4 regions of the Paenibacillus sp. 7523-1 genome follow, and region 1 is predicted to be linked to each of the others. Evidence: riboswitches for the same ligand, from Rfam matches in the RefSeq annotation. Region 1 holds a riboswitch; each other region holds the start of a gene.
What was found. Region 1 has a riboswitch for thiamine pyrophosphate ahead of CHH60_RS21230 (ABC transporter ATP-binding protein). Riboswitches for the same ligand answer to the same signal wherever they lie in the genome.

Region 1 (4,004 bases):
TGTCAGCAGATGAACGAGTGGATGCCGAACGACAGCGGCAATGGATCGTACGGGGATGCCTTCTCCACGGGCTAGCAGAATTTGCGGCTGATAGCTCAGCGCCAGATCGACTTTGCCAGCGGCTACAAGTTTGAGCGCATCATTCGTATCGGCAGGCATCTGAATGTCCACATCGAGCCCTTGGTCTGCGAAGTATCCCTTTTCCTGAGCTGCGTATATAAAGGAATGGACTGCGTTCGGATACCAGTCAAGCATGATGGACAATGAATCATGGTCACCAGACGATGATCCGGTTGCTGTTGAATCTGTGCTCTGTACCTGGGGATCGGAATCGGACGATGATGGGTTCGCACCCGTATTGCCACAACCGCTGACGATCAGCAATAAACAGATGAGGGCAGGAAGCAGGATATGAATGAGTTTCTTTTTTCTCATGGATAAATGGGCCTCGTTTCGTTCATTTTTGTTTGGTTCCAATCGCTGATATGTTTCAAAGAGATCTACAGGAAGGAGCACGTGTTATCTCATTGCGATTGCCTTTTCATCGACTTTCCTCTGCCTGCATGGTCTGCATTCCGTTTCAATCCGAGGGTTCGCTCCAGCCAGGCTATATACACGAACAGTCCGATGCCCAGCAAGGATAACAGCAGAATGGAGGCAAACATGGCATCGGTATTCATGCTGCTGGACATTCTGCGGCTGAAATAACCAAGACCTTTGCTGCCTCCGAGCCATTCGCCAATGGTTGCGCCGACCACGCAGTACACCACCGACATCTTCAATCCTGAAAAGAAAGAGGGCAGCGCAAGAGGTACCTGAAGCTTGCGAAACAGATCCCACTTGCTTGCTCCCATGGTCATCAGCAGTTCGCGCTGTTCCGGGTCGCCTTGACGGAGACCATCATAGGTGCTGACCACAATCGGGAAGAATGCGATCAGAAATACCACAGCAACTTTGCTCCAGAGTGTGTAGCCAAACCACAGAATGAATACAGGAGACAGGGCAATCAGTGGAATGGTCTGGCTGATTACGATGAAAGGATACAGCGCCTTTTCAATCGAAGGGCTGAGGTGCATGCCCGCTGCCAGAGCGCTTCCGGCCACGATGGACAAGCCGAAGCCAACTGCTACCTCCATCAATGTGGCAGGTAGATGGGTTCCGAGGAGCAGACGCCGATGCTCAACTAGAGAACTTACTATCGATGTAGGTGCAGGGATAATGAAAGAAGGAACCCAGCCTAATCGAACGATGCATTCCCAGCTGGCAAGCATCAGGAGGAGAAGCGCAGCGAACAGGCCATAGCGGGCAAACCATCTGCTGACGTTAAAGCTTCGCATGTAATTGTTCCTCCAACCGTTGTCGCATCCGTATAAGATCCGGATCGTAGACCATGCCCGAATGTCTCGGACGGGGCAGAGGTACCGTCATGTCCAGCAGCTGCCGACCGCCAGGAGTGAGAAGGATAATCCGGTCACTTAATAACAGGGCTTCTTCGATATCATGCGTGATAAACAGTACCGTTTGGCGGAGGCTTTCCCACAATTCAAGCAGCCAGCGATGCATCTCCCGCTTGGTCATGGCATCGAGCGCGCCGAAGGGCTCGTCCAGCAGCATCAGCTGTCCTCCCGTCAGCAAGGTACGCAGCAGGGCGACCCGCTGCTTCATGCCGCCGGACAGTTCGTCCGGGTAGGCATGCTCATAGCCGGATAAGCCGAATCTGTCGAGTCCGGCCATAATGTCAGCTCGCAGCTTCACCTTGTCCTGCTTCCTCGGGGCAAGCTCCGAGGGAAGCAGACAGTTCTCCATAACCGTCCGCCAGGATAACAGCAAATCCTTCTGCGGCATGTAGGCAACCCGCCCGAGTCGCTGTCCTGGCGGCACCCCAGCAATTTCGATCGTGCCATCTGTGGGTTCAAGCAAGCCTGCCAGCAGCTTGAAGAGTGTACTCTTGCCCGACCCGCTGGAGCCGATCAGCGAGACGAATTCTCCCTTTTTTACACACATCGACACATTGGAGAGCACGGGGGAATGTCTCTGATCCGGAAAAGTGAAGGTCATGTTGTTAATCTGTACATCGTTGCTCATCTGGTTCCTTGACCCCCTTGGAATAAAAACTGCCTGAACGGAAATGCACGTTGTTTGCGATCTGTTGTAAGTAAACGCGAAAAAGCCCGCCCATTTCCGGAGAAATGAGTGGGCTTGTTAAGTTCAACCGACATTCATGTACATATGAATATGAAGAAAATCCGTTAACTGAAAGTCCGCTCCACTTCCCTCCGCTGGTATGATCCAGATCAGGTTCAAAGGGTCCGAATACATTCATTCGTCTCAGCCGCAAGGCTCCCCTAGTGCAATCGTTCAAAATATGCAGTTGTGTACACAGCATATATCACGTGCCCGCGAGATGTAAAGAGGGCTTAGTGACAAAAGTTAAACGTTAAACCCATTCGCGGATTTACCTTGGCTTCCTAACCCGATATAATGGTGATGGCACATATGGGCCGGATTACAAATGAGGGTGGGACTGTTCTCCCTCCTAAGCAGAATGGGGACCCCGAGTTGAAAACGTTCAAGAAAGTATATATTGAAATTACAAGCATATGTAACCTGGCATGCAGCTTCTGTCCGCAGACCAAGCGTGCCAAAGGATTCATTGACCCTGAAGTCTTCAACAATATATTGGATCAGATTAAGCCACATACCAAACACATTTATTTGCATGTCAAAGGGGAACCGTTACTTCACCCCAAAATTGATTTGTTACTGGATTCCGCACACGAGAAGGGATTCAAGGTAAACATAACAACGAACGGAACATTGCTGCCCAAGACCCAGCATAAGCTGCTTGGCAAACCGGCGTTGCGACAAATGAACTTCTCGCTGCACAGCTTCGACGGGCACGAGGGATCGACGGACCGTGAGGGTTACCTCAGCAACATTCTATCTTTTGCCCGGGAAGCTGTGAAACATAATGTGATCATCTCGTTCCGGCTCTGGAATCTGACGCAGGATAACTTCACGAATGCCCAGATGAATCGGAACCGGGAAACACTGGAGGTACTGGAGCGCGAGTTCAATCTGGATTTCCGCATTGAGGAAAAGGTGGTTCCAGGCAGCGGCGTCAAAATTGCGCCGAATGTCTATCTCAATCAGGACCACGAGTTCCAATGGCCAAGTCTGGATGCACCAGAGGATGATGGCAAAGGTTTCTGCCACGCGCTGCGCAGTCAGGCGGCCGTACTGGTGGATGGAACGGTTGTTCCGTGCTGCCTCGATGGCGAAGGTGTCATTAATCTCGGTAACGTCCATGAGAAGTCATTCTCGGAGATTGTCGAAGGTGAGCGGGCGAACAATCTGGTTTATGGTTTTTCCAAGCGGGAAGCCGTGGAAGAACTATGCCGGAAGTGCGGATATCGTCAGCGGTTCGGAGCCTAGTCAAATAAAAATGTGTTTAGAGCGTGCCATTCGAATCTTTATTTCGGGTGGTGCGCTTTTCTATTTTTATTGCAGAATAGTTTAGATGATAAAAATTGAAATCAATCCAGGATAAAAACTTTTTTGTAAAATCATAGTTTAATAAACTTGTTTTTATGAGTTTACATGGTATTATTATCCTATTGATCAGGAGGTGATATAGTTCCTAAGATTCATATGTTGTTATTCTTTTTTACTAGAAGTCTATTGAGGAGTGTGTTTTAGTTTTGAATTCAAAATGGAAAAAGTTTAATCGCAAACTATCATTAATGCTTTCTACGTCGCTGGTTGTCTCCATGTTATCTCTTAATTTATCCGTATCGGCAGAAGTAGCTACTTCTAAGAATTCTTTTACTGATATTGATCATTCGTATGCCAAAACTGAAATAACCAAATTGGTGGAACAAGGAATACTTACAGGTTTTTCTGATGGGACCTTTAAGCCTTCTGATTCCGTAACAAGAGCTCAACTGGCAAAAATCATGGTTGGTGCGCTTCATTTAAATCCGGATACTGCTGAGGCAAGCCAA
Region 2 (4,004 bases), on a different contig from region 1:
CTTTCATATGCTAGTTTTGACATCATAGTAGTATGAAACGTCTCGCTGTCTGCAGCTAACATGCCCGCTGCGGCAGAAGATGTCTCACTTGCAATACGCGCACGCTCGATTAAAATTACTTCTTTACCTCGTGAAGCTAGCTCATACGCGATGGCACAACCTATAACGCCGCCTCCCACCACTATCGTTTCCGCATGAAGCTTGCCACGAAGTTCTCCACGTATTTGGGCCGTAAAAGCTGCTCCATTTCGGTAAAGGCTGCCACTTCGTCTTCGACCTCTTGCTTCTCCGCTCATTCATTCACCTCCGCGATTCGTTCTTATTTCTATCGTTCAATAGCCTGCCTCAAGGCTGCTGCTGCGCTTTGCGGATTATCGCTAGCCCAGATAGATGATATTACTGCCGCACCACTTGCTCCGACTGCACGTACAGCAGCTATGTTTGCCGGTTCAATGCCGCCAATGGCAATTACGGGAATGGAAACGCCTGAACATATTTCAGACAGGGCGGATAGCCCTCTCGGCTTGATCCCAGGTTTACTGCTGGAGGAAAATACATGACCATAAAAGAGGTAATCTGCTCCGCGTTCTTCAGCTTCTCTAGCTTCGTGAAGAGAGTGAACAGAAATGCCGAGACGAAGTCGATCGCTTTTGTTCAGGCTGCTGCCTTGAATAGTCGTCATATTGGACTGGCCCCAATGAACCCTCTGAATTAATACATGCTTTTCCAATTCATTCAGCTCACATAGACCATTGATCACGATCCTGTCAGATGGAATTCCTGCGTACAGCAAACTATACGCCCATTGAATTTTTTGTTCGGTGGTTAGATGTTTCTCCCGGATGTGAATATAGTCAAGCCAGGGCCATACATCCGTTGCAATCTTCACAAAACGTTGTTCATCCCCTATGCCCGGCGAAACAGCATGCAGTTCAAACGATAATGAATTCACAAGTTTCTTAGAGATATCCGTTTGGTTTCACCTTCCCTGCTGTCAATATGTAAGCACAAAAAAGCCACTCCCGTAGGGAGTGGCCGCGATAACATGTCAAGTTAGTTAAACGAGCTTTACATGCCAGTTGTCAGGTATACAAGCTATAAACCATAGCCTTGATATATACGAGATATCTTCATGTTCCACTCGTGAGCATTCACATTCGCTGCAAAATCGAATATTAATTTGCCCATATCATTAACTAAAACGCGCCACTTCCCTACGCTGGTATAATCCAGATCAGGTGCAAAGGGTCCGGAATCGCATTATTCCATCTCAGCCGCAACGAGCGGCCCCCCTAGTGATCATATGAAGTTGTAGCCTATGTTACCATAGTCACCTTTTTTTGTCACCGTTGATTTCTCAAACTCATGTTGATGTTTGATTGTAGAGTACTTCATTGCTCCACAACAACTAGTTTTTCTCAGACCAGGCTTCGACGTCCCATGTCTTGGTGACCCAATCCTGATAAAATTCAGGTTCATGGGAAACGAGCAATACTGTACCTTTAAACTCTTGCAGAGCTCGTTTTAGCTCCGCTTTTGCTGTTACATCCAGGTGGTTTGTCGGTTCATCAAACAGGATCCAATTGCTTTCACGCATCAGAAGCTTGCACAAGCGAACTTTCGCTTGTTCTCCCCCACTCAGTGCACTCAGCGGGCGAGTGATGTGCTCGTTTTTCAAACCACAGCGGGCCAGATGCCCTCGTACTTCGTTCTGCGTCAGGTGAGAGAATTCGTTCCACACATCTTCAATCGGCGTAATATTGCCCGCACGGACCTCCTGTTCAAAATAAGCTGTCTCCAGATAATCCCCCAGGAACGTTTTACCGCTAATTGGAGGTATCTTTCCCAATATGGTTTTAAGAAGTGTCGACTTACCTACACCGTTACATCCGACAATGGCTATTTTCTCACCACGTTCGATTGTCATTGTCATTTTAGGCAGCAAAGGGTAGGAATAACCAATCTCAAAATCAATTCCCTCGAATACTGTTTTGCTGCTGGCACGGGCATCTTTGAATTTAAATGTCGGTTTTGCTGCTTCATCCGGGCGATCGATTCGTTCAATCTTGCCCAGCTGCTTCTCACGGCTTTTAGCACGTCCGGAAGTGGAGGCTCTTGCCTTGTTACGCTGAATAAAATCTTCCTGTTTCTTAATATATTCCTGCTGTTTCTCATAGGCATCGATATGTTGTGCTTTTTGCATATCGGCCATTTCAAGAAACTTATTGTAGTTGGCAGCATATCGCGTCAATTTAGCAAATTCCAGATGGTAAATGACGTTAACGACTTCATTCATGAACTCCGTATCATGCGAAATCAGGATAAATGCATACGGGTAATCTTTTAAATATCGCGTTAACCATTCGATGTGCTCAACGTCCAGGTAGTTTGTTGGCTCGTCCAGCAAAAGAGCCGTCGGTTTCTCGAGCAGCAACTTGGCGAGCAATACTTTGGTCCGTTGTCCCCCGCTTAGAGCAGCGACGTCACGATCAAGCCCAATAGCGGATAATCCAAGGCCATTCGCCATTTCTTCCACTTTTACATCAATCAAATAAAAATCACCCTGCTCAAGCTGCTCCTGGATTTCACCCATTTCTTCCAGCAGTTTTTCAAGCTGGTCTGGGTCTGCATCAGCCATCTGGTCTGTAATGGCCAACATTTCTTTTTCCAGTTCAAGCAGGGGAAGGAAGGCATCTTTTAAAACGTCACGGATTGTTTTGCCAGGAGTCAGCTTGGTATGCTGATCCAAATATCCGTACCGGACTTTTGGTGTCCACTCTACTTTCCCGCTATCTTTCAGCAATTTTCCGGTCAAAATATTCATTAAAGTGGACTTTCCTACACCATTTGCTCCGACCAGGCCTACACGCTCTCCTGCAAGTAAACGAAAAGATACATTTTTAAATAACGTGCGGTCACCAAAATTGTGACTAACGTTCTCTACTGACAATAAACTCATGAGATGAGGTTGCTCCTATCTATTTAACATTACTTTTTTTCGGTATTGTTGATACCGGTCAAGTTCTGAACTGAAACCCTATTTTAGCACAGGACCTGCCTTTTCTGAAAGCAATGTAGTAGGCTCAGCAGTCTTACTTAGTGAACAACCTTGTTAATGTAACAATTCCCCTCAAAATACCCCGCAGCCGCGGCCTGCTTCGCATCTGTAAAAACTTCTTCAGCTCGGAAGTTATTTTTACATGTTGCTGGATAATAATACTTTATGCCGGTTGAAGGTTCTATCCCTCCAATGACTGCAGTTCTTTTAACCAACCTTCCTCCGCCGATGGCATAGGTGTTTACCTTCAGGCTTCCTACAGGCAAGCCCTGAATAAATGCCATGATCCCCGTATCATTAATCGTATTGTACCAATCCTCCTGAGAAATAAGAGGCAGGGTAAACGTATAGGATATCCCGTTTCTTCTTGCAAACTCATTATGCCGATTAATGACTTCGGCAAGATTCTCCTGCACGCTCATGATGATACGAGTTTGTCTGACCTGCTCAAACGAATTTGAATTTTGCAGCAATGGAATTCCACTAGTTGAAGCGAGTTCCCTTTGAAAACCTTCAATCCATTTACCCTGAACGGCATCATAAGCATATACATAACCGTCGAGTGTAAAATTAATGCTGCTGCCGTCTGAATCTGAATATGTATAGGGCATTTTTGGACTCCATACCTGGTGGAACGAATCATCAGTCTCACCCGTCATCTCCGCTTCCTTAGCTAAGATATAATAACCATCGTAATCCAGTACAACTATGGCTGGTATGTAATTAAACAGTTCTTGTATCGCCTTTGGATCATCATATATGCCCATATTCAAGGCCATCGTCTGAGTGAATGTCTGAAGCGCCAGTTCTTTATCGGCCTTTACGAATTTGGTGGAATCATACCCTGCCTCACTGTTTTGCTTCTCATTCTGGTGCATTACGTTTCCTGCGTCCAATACAGCTGTTTGGAGGGCCGATCTATACCTTTGATTAAGAAGCTGAGCTT
Region 3 (4,004 bases), on a different contig from region 1:
AGCTGCAGCAGGATTCGCAGGAATACATTCTTGCTTTTACCAATCCAGCAACGGTTGAAGGAACGATGGCACGGGTGAATGAAGCACTACAGCAAGGTGAAACTAACGGGCAGGCAAACGTTGCGGCTCCTTCGAGAACAAAGGCCGCACTAATTCCTGGTACATTTGAATTGATCATGCGCGGCGATAAGGAAGGATATATGGAGGCGGTGACAACGGGCCTTCAGCAACTCGCTGCACAGTCACCAGAGAAAACAATTGTAGCTGCTCAGCTATCCATGGCTCCCGCGGCTGCCCTTGCTTCAGCAAATACGGGTAGTGAGATTTACAGCCCGCTCGCATCGCTGGCATCTTATTTGGAGCAGCAATTAAAAATTGGTAGACGTTAGTTAGGGTTATTCATTGCGTGAATGAAAGCTACCTCTGCCTTTCACGCATTAAAAAGGCTCTCGAAGGAGGGCCTGACTCAGAGGAATACCTGACGTCAACGCTGTGCTTAAGTAGCCGTTAGCCGGCTCCAACATAGAAATATCCGGAAGTTTACTTTTCTTATCAACGAAGCTAAAGGATTACAACTAAAAGCCGTTCTTCTCCCAGTAGTGGAGAGAACGGCTTTTATATATCTTAGGCTGCTTAAATTGCGCTGTAACGAGCTTAGGTTCGGGTTCGGTATTCCTCAGCCTTCTCCTGCATTCCGGCCGCTACAGCCTCATTCTCGGACAAGCCTTTGTCTGCGGCAAATGCACGAATATCCTGCGTAATGCGCATGCTGCAAAATTTAGGTCCGCACATGGAGCAGAAATGGGCCTCCTTGGCCCCTTCAGCCGGGAGTGTCTCATCGTGATAGGACAGCGCACGTTCCGGATCCAGTGACAGGTTGAACTGGTCCCGCCAGCGGAATTCGAAACGGGCCTTCGACAACGCGTCATCCCGGCGCTGTGCACGCGGATGGCCTTTGGCCAGATCAGCGGCATGTGCCGCAATCTTGTAGGCAATAACGCCCTCCCGGACATCATCCTTGTTTGGCAGGCCCAGATGCTCCTTTGGTGTCACATAACAGAGCATCGACGTTCCGAACCAGCCGATCATCGCCGCTCCAATGGCTGAGGTAATATGGTCATAGCCTGGTGCTATATCGGTTGTCAGCGGACCGAGTGTATAGAATGGTGCCTCCTTGCAGATCTCCATCTGAAGGTCGACATTCTCCTTAATCTTGTGCATCGGCACATGTCCTGGCCCCTCAATCATCACCTGCACATCGTGCTTCCACGCAATCTGTGTCAGTTCACCAAGCGTAGCAAGTTCAGCCATCTGGGCTTCATCATTGGCATCATAGATGCTGCCCGGGCGGAGTCCATCTCCGAGAGAGAAGGCTACATCATACCTTTTCATGATTTCACAGATTTCCTCAAAATGCGTATATAAAAAATTCTCCTGATGGTGTGCAAGGCACCATGCCGCCATAATGGAACCACCCCTTGAAACAATGCCAGTCATCCGTTTGGCCGTCATCGGTATGTAACGCAGCAGTACGCCTACATGGATTGTAAAGTAATCCACACCCTGCTCAGCCTGCTCAATGAGCGTATCCCGGTACAACTCCCAGGTGAGTGCCTCAGCTTCGCCATTCACCTTCTCCAGCGCCTGATATAGCGGCACCGTCCCGATCGGTACCGGGGAATTGCGGATAATCCATTCCCGAGTGGTATGGATATCCTTGCCCGTGGAAAGATCCATTACCGTATCGGACCCCCAGCGTACCGCCCAAGTCATTTTCTCCACTTCTTCTTCAATCGAAGAGGATACGGCAGAGTTGCCAATATTCGCGTTGATCTTCACGTGGAAATGACGTCCGATCAGCATCGGTTCGCTCTCTGGATGATTGATATTCGATGGCAGAATGGCCCTTCCGCTCGCCAGCTCCTGCCGGACGAATTCCGGCTCCACGCCCTCACGGATAGCAGCAAACTCCATCTCAGGCGTAATGATGCCCTGCCTCGCATAGTGCATTTGGGTGACACAGCGTCCGGATTGTGCACGCAGCGGTTTGCCGCGGAGGCCTGGATATTCTTCAGCTCCGGTTCTCTTGCCTCCAGGCTTCAGCCCGTTATCCTCCGGTTTGACGGTGCGTCCCTGGTACGCTTCTACATCGTTTCGTTCCGTGATCCATTGTGCACGCAAAGCTGGCAGGCCTGCCCGGATATCGGCGTGAAATCCGGGATCCGTCATAGGGCCGCTCGTATCGTACACGCGCAGCGGCTCGTTATGCTCCACCCCTTGGGGTGTATTCGTGTCATGAAGGGCAATTTCACGCTCGGGTACGGCAATGTCCGGACGCGAGCCCTGAATGTAAACTTTGCGGCTGCCGGGAAACGGTTGGACCCGTTCAGCAGCCACTGTTCCCTTTTCCAACCCCTGCCCTACATGTTCCTGTGCTGTTGTTCTGTTGTTTGTGCTCATCGCTACCTCTGCCTCCTCGTTGATTGTCCCATGGATGGGCCAGTTTGATTGCTCATGCACCCGTTCCATATCATCCACGCATAGGCAAGAAAAGAGCGGCCAACTTCCGAAGAAAGAACATTACAGCGGCATAGCACAGACAGAATCTGGCACAGGCATAAGTGGGTTACACCCAACTCAGCTCCCCCGCAAAAGAAGATAATCCCCTCTGCTGCGAATGATCGCTTGACGCTGTAAATAAAAAAAGCCGGTTCCCGAGGGAACCGGCTTATGTCCATCACCCATAACAAGCCTGATGCCAAGCTCCCACAAGTGGAGACATGCCAAAGGCTGGATTATGCAGGTGTTCGTGGTTATATCGCCGATTACTTCCCTACGCTGGTATGATCCAGATCAGGTGCAAAGGGTCCGGAATCTCATGCGATCCCGTCTCAGTCCGGACAATTCGGACTCCCCCAGTAACGTTAACAGTTGCGGTATGTGTACCGCAGTTTCATATTCAATTCATTCCAGCCCCGCTGGGCTGTCCATTACAGACTAGCGCAAGCTCATCAGAAAAACAACCCTTTATCTTCCATTGCATGCCGGATCAGGACAACATGAGGCCCATCTGCGCGGCTGCTTCCTTCAGTACAGGTGCATATTCGTGCAAAGTTTCCTGGGACAGGCGGCTAACGGGACCCGATACGGATAGCGCAGCAGCAATATTCCCCTTTCGATCCATAATGGGAACCGATACTGCAGCCGCTCCAGGCTCACGTTCTTCGTAGCTGGTCGCATACCCATTCTCCCGGATATCGCCCATCTGGGCCAGATAAACTTCGGGATCGATAAATACGGGCCATTCGGGGCCATTCATCAGCTCCTCCCGGTCTTCTTCCGTCGCAAATGCCATGAGTACCTTGCTGGAAGCCCCTACGGATAGAGGAAGACGTACACCAACCGGAGCCACCCGCCGGATGGCCTGATCACTCTGAACAGCCTGAATACGGATACGCTCACTGCCATCCCGCAGGTACAGACTGACCGTCTCACCCAAACGATCTCTGAGCCGCTCCATCGCTGGAAGCAGCAAAATAGCAGGGTCATCACTACGGGACATATGAGCAGACAGCTCCCAGATTCGAATGCCGAGCCTGTATTTCTCAGTGGCCGCATCGCGAATGACGAATCCCTTCTCCTCCAGCGTCGCCATCAGACGATGAACCGTACTTTTGTGCAAACCAATCTGGCTCGCAATTTCCGTGAGTCCAAGATCGCTCCGTGTGGTAAAACATAATAATATATCCAGCGCCCGTTCTACAGCCCGGACGGTTAATTTGCGGTCTTCCATGGCATAAAGCCCTCCTCATGTTTCATCACATGAAACTTGGTTACATAAATTATATGAGAAACGATCTCATCTGTAAACTAAAATGAGCCAAATCATGACGATAAGAAGTGTAAATATTTTCTTTTTATAAGACTAAACCCCCTGCAATTTGCACCATCAGGAAATGTTACCCATATATCTTTTGGACTATATAACAATTGCGTAACAAATG
Region 4 (4,004 bases), on a different contig from region 1:
GTAAGCGGACTTCTGAAGCATCATGTAATATCCGATACCTTTGTCGGCTCCGATCCATTCGGCAATAATGGCACCCATGACGCTGTAAGTCGCGGCAATCTTGACGCCGGAGAAGATGGAAGGCAGTGCGTGCGGGAGCTCCAGCTTCCAGAAAATTGGGCCGCGTCTTGCTCCCGCCATGCGCATGTAATTCATCATGGCGGCATCCGTACGTGTCAGTCCATCCATGGCAGCGACGGCAACGGGGAAGAAGCAGACCAGGATGATGGTAATCAGTTTGGGCAGCAGTCCGAATCCGAACCAGATCAGCAGGAGCGGAGCGAGCGCAATCGTAGGTATATTTTGACTAAGGATAAGTAAAGGATACAGGGCAGACTTCAGGAATGGAATCAGATGCAGCACCATGGCGACCAGCAGCCCAACCAGCGTGCCAGCCGCGAAGCCAACTAACGTGAGTTGAATGGTCGCCCATGCATGCATGCCCAGACGTTCTGCTTGGGAAGCGGCTTCGTGCGCGATGTCGGAAGGTGCGGGCAGCATCCATTTCTCAATATGAAACAGGGATACGGCGCCCTGCCATATGGCTATAAAGAGAATAACCGCCACAATGGGCGGCCATACACTTTTGAAGTACGTATGCATTAGCGATATTTCTCCGTCAGGGTATCCATGCTGAAGCCGTTCGGGCTGTGGGCGATTTTGATCTGGGAGATGATGCTTGGACTGCCAGCCTCCACGAGCACCTCATGCATTTTACGGACAACTTCCAGCAGTTCCTCCAGCTCACCCTCCATTGTGGTGTCGAGCGGATTGACCTGATATTTCAAGCCAGATTGTTGAATCACTTCGATAGCCCGATCTACATAAGGATACGAATTTTCGCCATTCGGCGTTTTGGGAATTACTTGAATGCTAAGCAGTGTGCTTGCCATGAGAGATCACGGCTCCTTTCGAGATGAGTAAGTAGAACATCGTGAATGTACACTTTACCACTTCGATTGCAGCACCCTCTTCCGATCGCTGTTATCACCGGATTTCTTGATTCCATTTTTAATGGGGAAATCCGGCGATAGCATATGCTTCCGAAGGAGCTTTCTTTCAGAAAGCTTTTAGGCGACCACTTTGTTTCTACAGATGGGTTCAGCACTCTTCGTTCCGGTGTACATAAAAGTCGACTTATACAGTTATATTTTATTGGGGTAGAAATTCGTTCGTATACGCTTGGGATACATCGATCTGCTCATCCAGCAGTTTTTTGCTGAACATCCAGTCCGTGTAGTTCTGCCACACTTCCTGTTTTTGCTCACCCCAGCGCGGAGCGTCATCCTTGTATTTTGGGCTCAGCCATTTCTGACTTGCCACCACAAGGTCCTTATCGAGATCAGGTACAGCCTTGATTAAAATGTTTGCAGCTTCTTCGGGATGATCAATCGCATATTGATACCCTTCGGAAGTAGCCTTCATAAATGCCTTCACCAGTTCTGGGTCGTTCTGAATGGTCTGCTCGTTCGTCACGAGTACAGGCGTGTAATAGTCCAGCGCATCGGAATAATCCTTCACATACAGCATGTCGAGGGGTTCTCCCCGCAGTTCGGCCTCAATGCCGGTCCATGCATAGAAAATCCATGCAAAATCAATGTCCCGTTTCACTGCGGTAAAAAAGTCGGCGTCGCCCATATTGATATTTTTTACTTTGGACACATCGGCGCCTTCGCCTTCCATAATGGATTGCATAACCGCTTCTTCAACGGGTGATCCCCAGCCGCCATAGGATTTGCCTTCGAAATCCTTGGGTGATTTGATGTTTCGGTCCACCGGAGCGGCGAATCCAGACGTATTATGCTGAATGACAGCTGCAATGGAGACGAGTGGAACGTCCTGTGTACGGGCCTGTGTTACACTCTCCTGATAACTTACCCCAAAAGGAACTTCATTTGAGGCTACCATCGTATCCGCACCGCCGGCTCCTGGCTGCACAATCTCGACATTCAAGCCTTCTGCTTGATAAAACCCTTGATCCACGGCGGCATACAGGCCGGTGTGGTTAGTATTGGGTGTCCAGTCGAGCACGACCTTAACATCCTTCAATGCTGTGCTGTCACCTTCGCTGCTGTTTTCAGTGGTGCTGCTGCCGCTTTGTCCTGCAGGTGCTGCTTCTTGGCTGCCGCATGCAGCGACGGTGACCAGTGTCACACACAAGAGCAGGAGTCCGATCATTTTACGCCATCTCATCTTGTTTTCTCTCCTTCATATGGTCCGGCCAGTGGCGCGGGGTACTCCTTGGCTTCATATCCAAGCATGGTGCATAAATCCTTCGATTTATACCAGCTATGATCCGGATGACGTACTTTTTGTGTCAAAAAGATACCATCAAAAAAAGCGCCCCGTAATCCGGGACGCGTGCAGGCGTTAGAGAGGTGGCTGCAGCACATGGCTGGGCCAATTCGATATACTCCGATTCCTACGCTGGCATGATCCAGATCAGGTCTAAGGGTTAGTATCTTGATGGGATACACTCTCAGCCGGCCAATTCCGACTCCCCTGGGAAACTATGAAGTTACGGGCATTACTAGGTGTAATTATAGGCCAGAGGCCGGAATGTGTCCAGTCAGGAACTGGATGGAATAGCCAAGCGCGATATACTTGTGAGAATGTATCAAATATCAGAAAGGATAAGATAGATCGGAATCGATCTTTGTTTGAAGGAAGGTGGATAGGTGTTGTTTAACTGTACTTTGATTTTGAACACATAATTAGCGCTGGAAAAACTCAATCCATTCCTTCTCTGGTCCATAGATGAAGAAATAGCGATAGCCGTTGGGCAGCGTAATGATCTCCCCATCAATAAACTCGGCCTCTGTAGCCTGGATACGCTTATATTCCGCATCAAGGTCTTCCACGTGGATGGCGAAATGGTGCACCGTTCCTTCGGAAGGCAGCTTATCACTGTATCCCTGAATTAACTCAATCTCCGTTTCATCACTACCATTGAAGCCAAGGAAAGCGAGTTGAATGACACCGTTCGTGTGAGTTACCCGGTCTTTCAATTCGAGTCCTACAATCTCCGTATAGAAACGCAGTGTTGTCTCCAGATCACGTACAGCAATACCGATGTGGTCAATACGCTTTTGAAAACCCATCATGAAAACCTCCCAAGTTTTAAAAAAAGTTTCTTACATATTAAGGGATATGATAGATTCCTAATTCCGAGTTGTCAAATATGATTTAATTTTGAATTCTTAGAATGTTCACTTATGTTGAGATATTCGCGATCTTTATAATTGGCAGAGTAAACAGAGAGCTTCTCATTATTGGCCTGCTGAATGTAATTCATTAATTAATACCACTATTTTATACTCCAGAAATGAAATAACCTACCGCAAACTATTTCCTGGGCAATCAAGTTGTAGACCATTGAACTGCATTAGTTTCAGTCTACATTACGATTATTGAAGCAAAAAGGGCTCCGAAGCATATGCCTCGGAGCCACTTTACATTATAGCTACATTATAGAATATCTAAATTGGTGAATTTATAATTTAATACGAACGCAATACGGTAATCAAAGGGAAGTTGCACGTTGTCTGTTCTGCCACTGATAAGCAACCAGGCTGATCACAAGCAGACCTGCAGTAAATAGCGCAAGCATCCATGTGGATTGATTAACGTCCAGATGATCCAGACTCCAACCGGTAAGCAGAGGCAGAATGGCCCCTCCGACCCCGCCAGATGCAATCAGGATACTGGGTGTAGACTCTTCTGTTCCTGGCAGCATTTTGCTAGCAAAAACAAGAGCAATGGAGAAAACTCCGGAAAACGCCAGTCCAAGCAGGAGAATAATTAGAAAAGCAGACCAGATCTGGCTGGTAAACGGGAAAATGGCCATAAGCAGCACAGCTGCCAGACAGCTGTACAAAATGTACACGCGATATTGAAACTTTTCAGCGATATATCCGGCGAAGAGTCTTCCAACCGACATCGCGATCCAGAAACAGGTAACACTA

Region 2: it holds a riboswitch for thiamine pyrophosphate, as region 1 does, so the genes downstream of both, CHH60_RS00555 (thiamine phosphate synthase) here and CHH60_RS21230 (ABC transporter ATP-binding protein) in region 1, are expected to answer to the same signal.
Region 3: it holds a riboswitch for thiamine pyrophosphate, as region 1 does, so the genes downstream of both, thiC (phosphomethylpyrimidine synthase ThiC) here and CHH60_RS21230 (ABC transporter ATP-binding protein) in region 1, are expected to answer to the same signal.
Region 4: it holds a riboswitch for thiamine pyrophosphate, as region 1 does, so the genes downstream of both, CHH60_RS24465 (ABC transporter substrate-binding protein) here and CHH60_RS21230 (ABC transporter ATP-binding protein) in region 1, are expected to answer to the same signal.

The regions. Positions count from the first base shown of each region.
Region 1 is NZ_NPBR01000020.1:2,519-6,522, forward strand. It holds gene CHH60_RS21220 (ABC transporter substrate-binding protein) at 1-435, opposite strand, end outside; gene CHH60_RS21225 (ABC transporter permease) at 525-1,337, opposite strand; gene CHH60_RS21230 (ABC transporter ATP-binding protein) at 1,324-2,085, opposite strand; TPP riboswitch at 2,255-2,357, opposite strand; gene CHH60_RS21235 (radical SAM/SPASM domain-containing protein) at 2,560-3,435, shown strand; gene CHH60_RS21240 (S-layer homology domain-containing protein) at 3,702-4,004, shown strand, end outside.
Region 2 is NZ_NPBR01000002.1:95,130-99,133, reverse strand. It holds gene thiO (glycine oxidase ThiO) at 1-296, opposite strand, end outside; gene CHH60_RS00555 (thiamine phosphate synthase) at 326-952, opposite strand; TPP riboswitch at 1,195-1,304, opposite strand; gene abc-f (ribosomal protection-like ABC-F family protein) at 1,409-2,959, opposite strand; gene CHH60_RS00545 (hypothetical protein) at 3,097-3,936, opposite strand.
Region 3 is NZ_NPBR01000030.1:46,311-50,314, reverse strand. It holds gene CHH60_RS27585 (hypothetical protein) at 1-389, shown strand, start outside; gene thiC (phosphomethylpyrimidine synthase ThiC) at 655-2,460, opposite strand; TPP riboswitch at 2,814-2,927, opposite strand; gene CHH60_RS27575 (IclR family transcriptional regulator) at 3,050-3,793, opposite strand.
Region 4 is NZ_NPBR01000024.1:201,724-205,727, reverse strand. It holds gene CHH60_RS24475 (ABC transporter permease) at 1-642, opposite strand, end outside; gene CHH60_RS24470 (MTH1187 family thiamine-binding protein) at 642-932, opposite strand; gene CHH60_RS24465 (ABC transporter substrate-binding protein) at 1,192-2,232, opposite strand; TPP riboswitch at 2,441-2,553, opposite strand; gene CHH60_RS24460 (VOC family protein) at 2,754-3,140, opposite strand; gene CHH60_RS24455 (MFS transporter) at 3,563-4,004, opposite strand, start outside.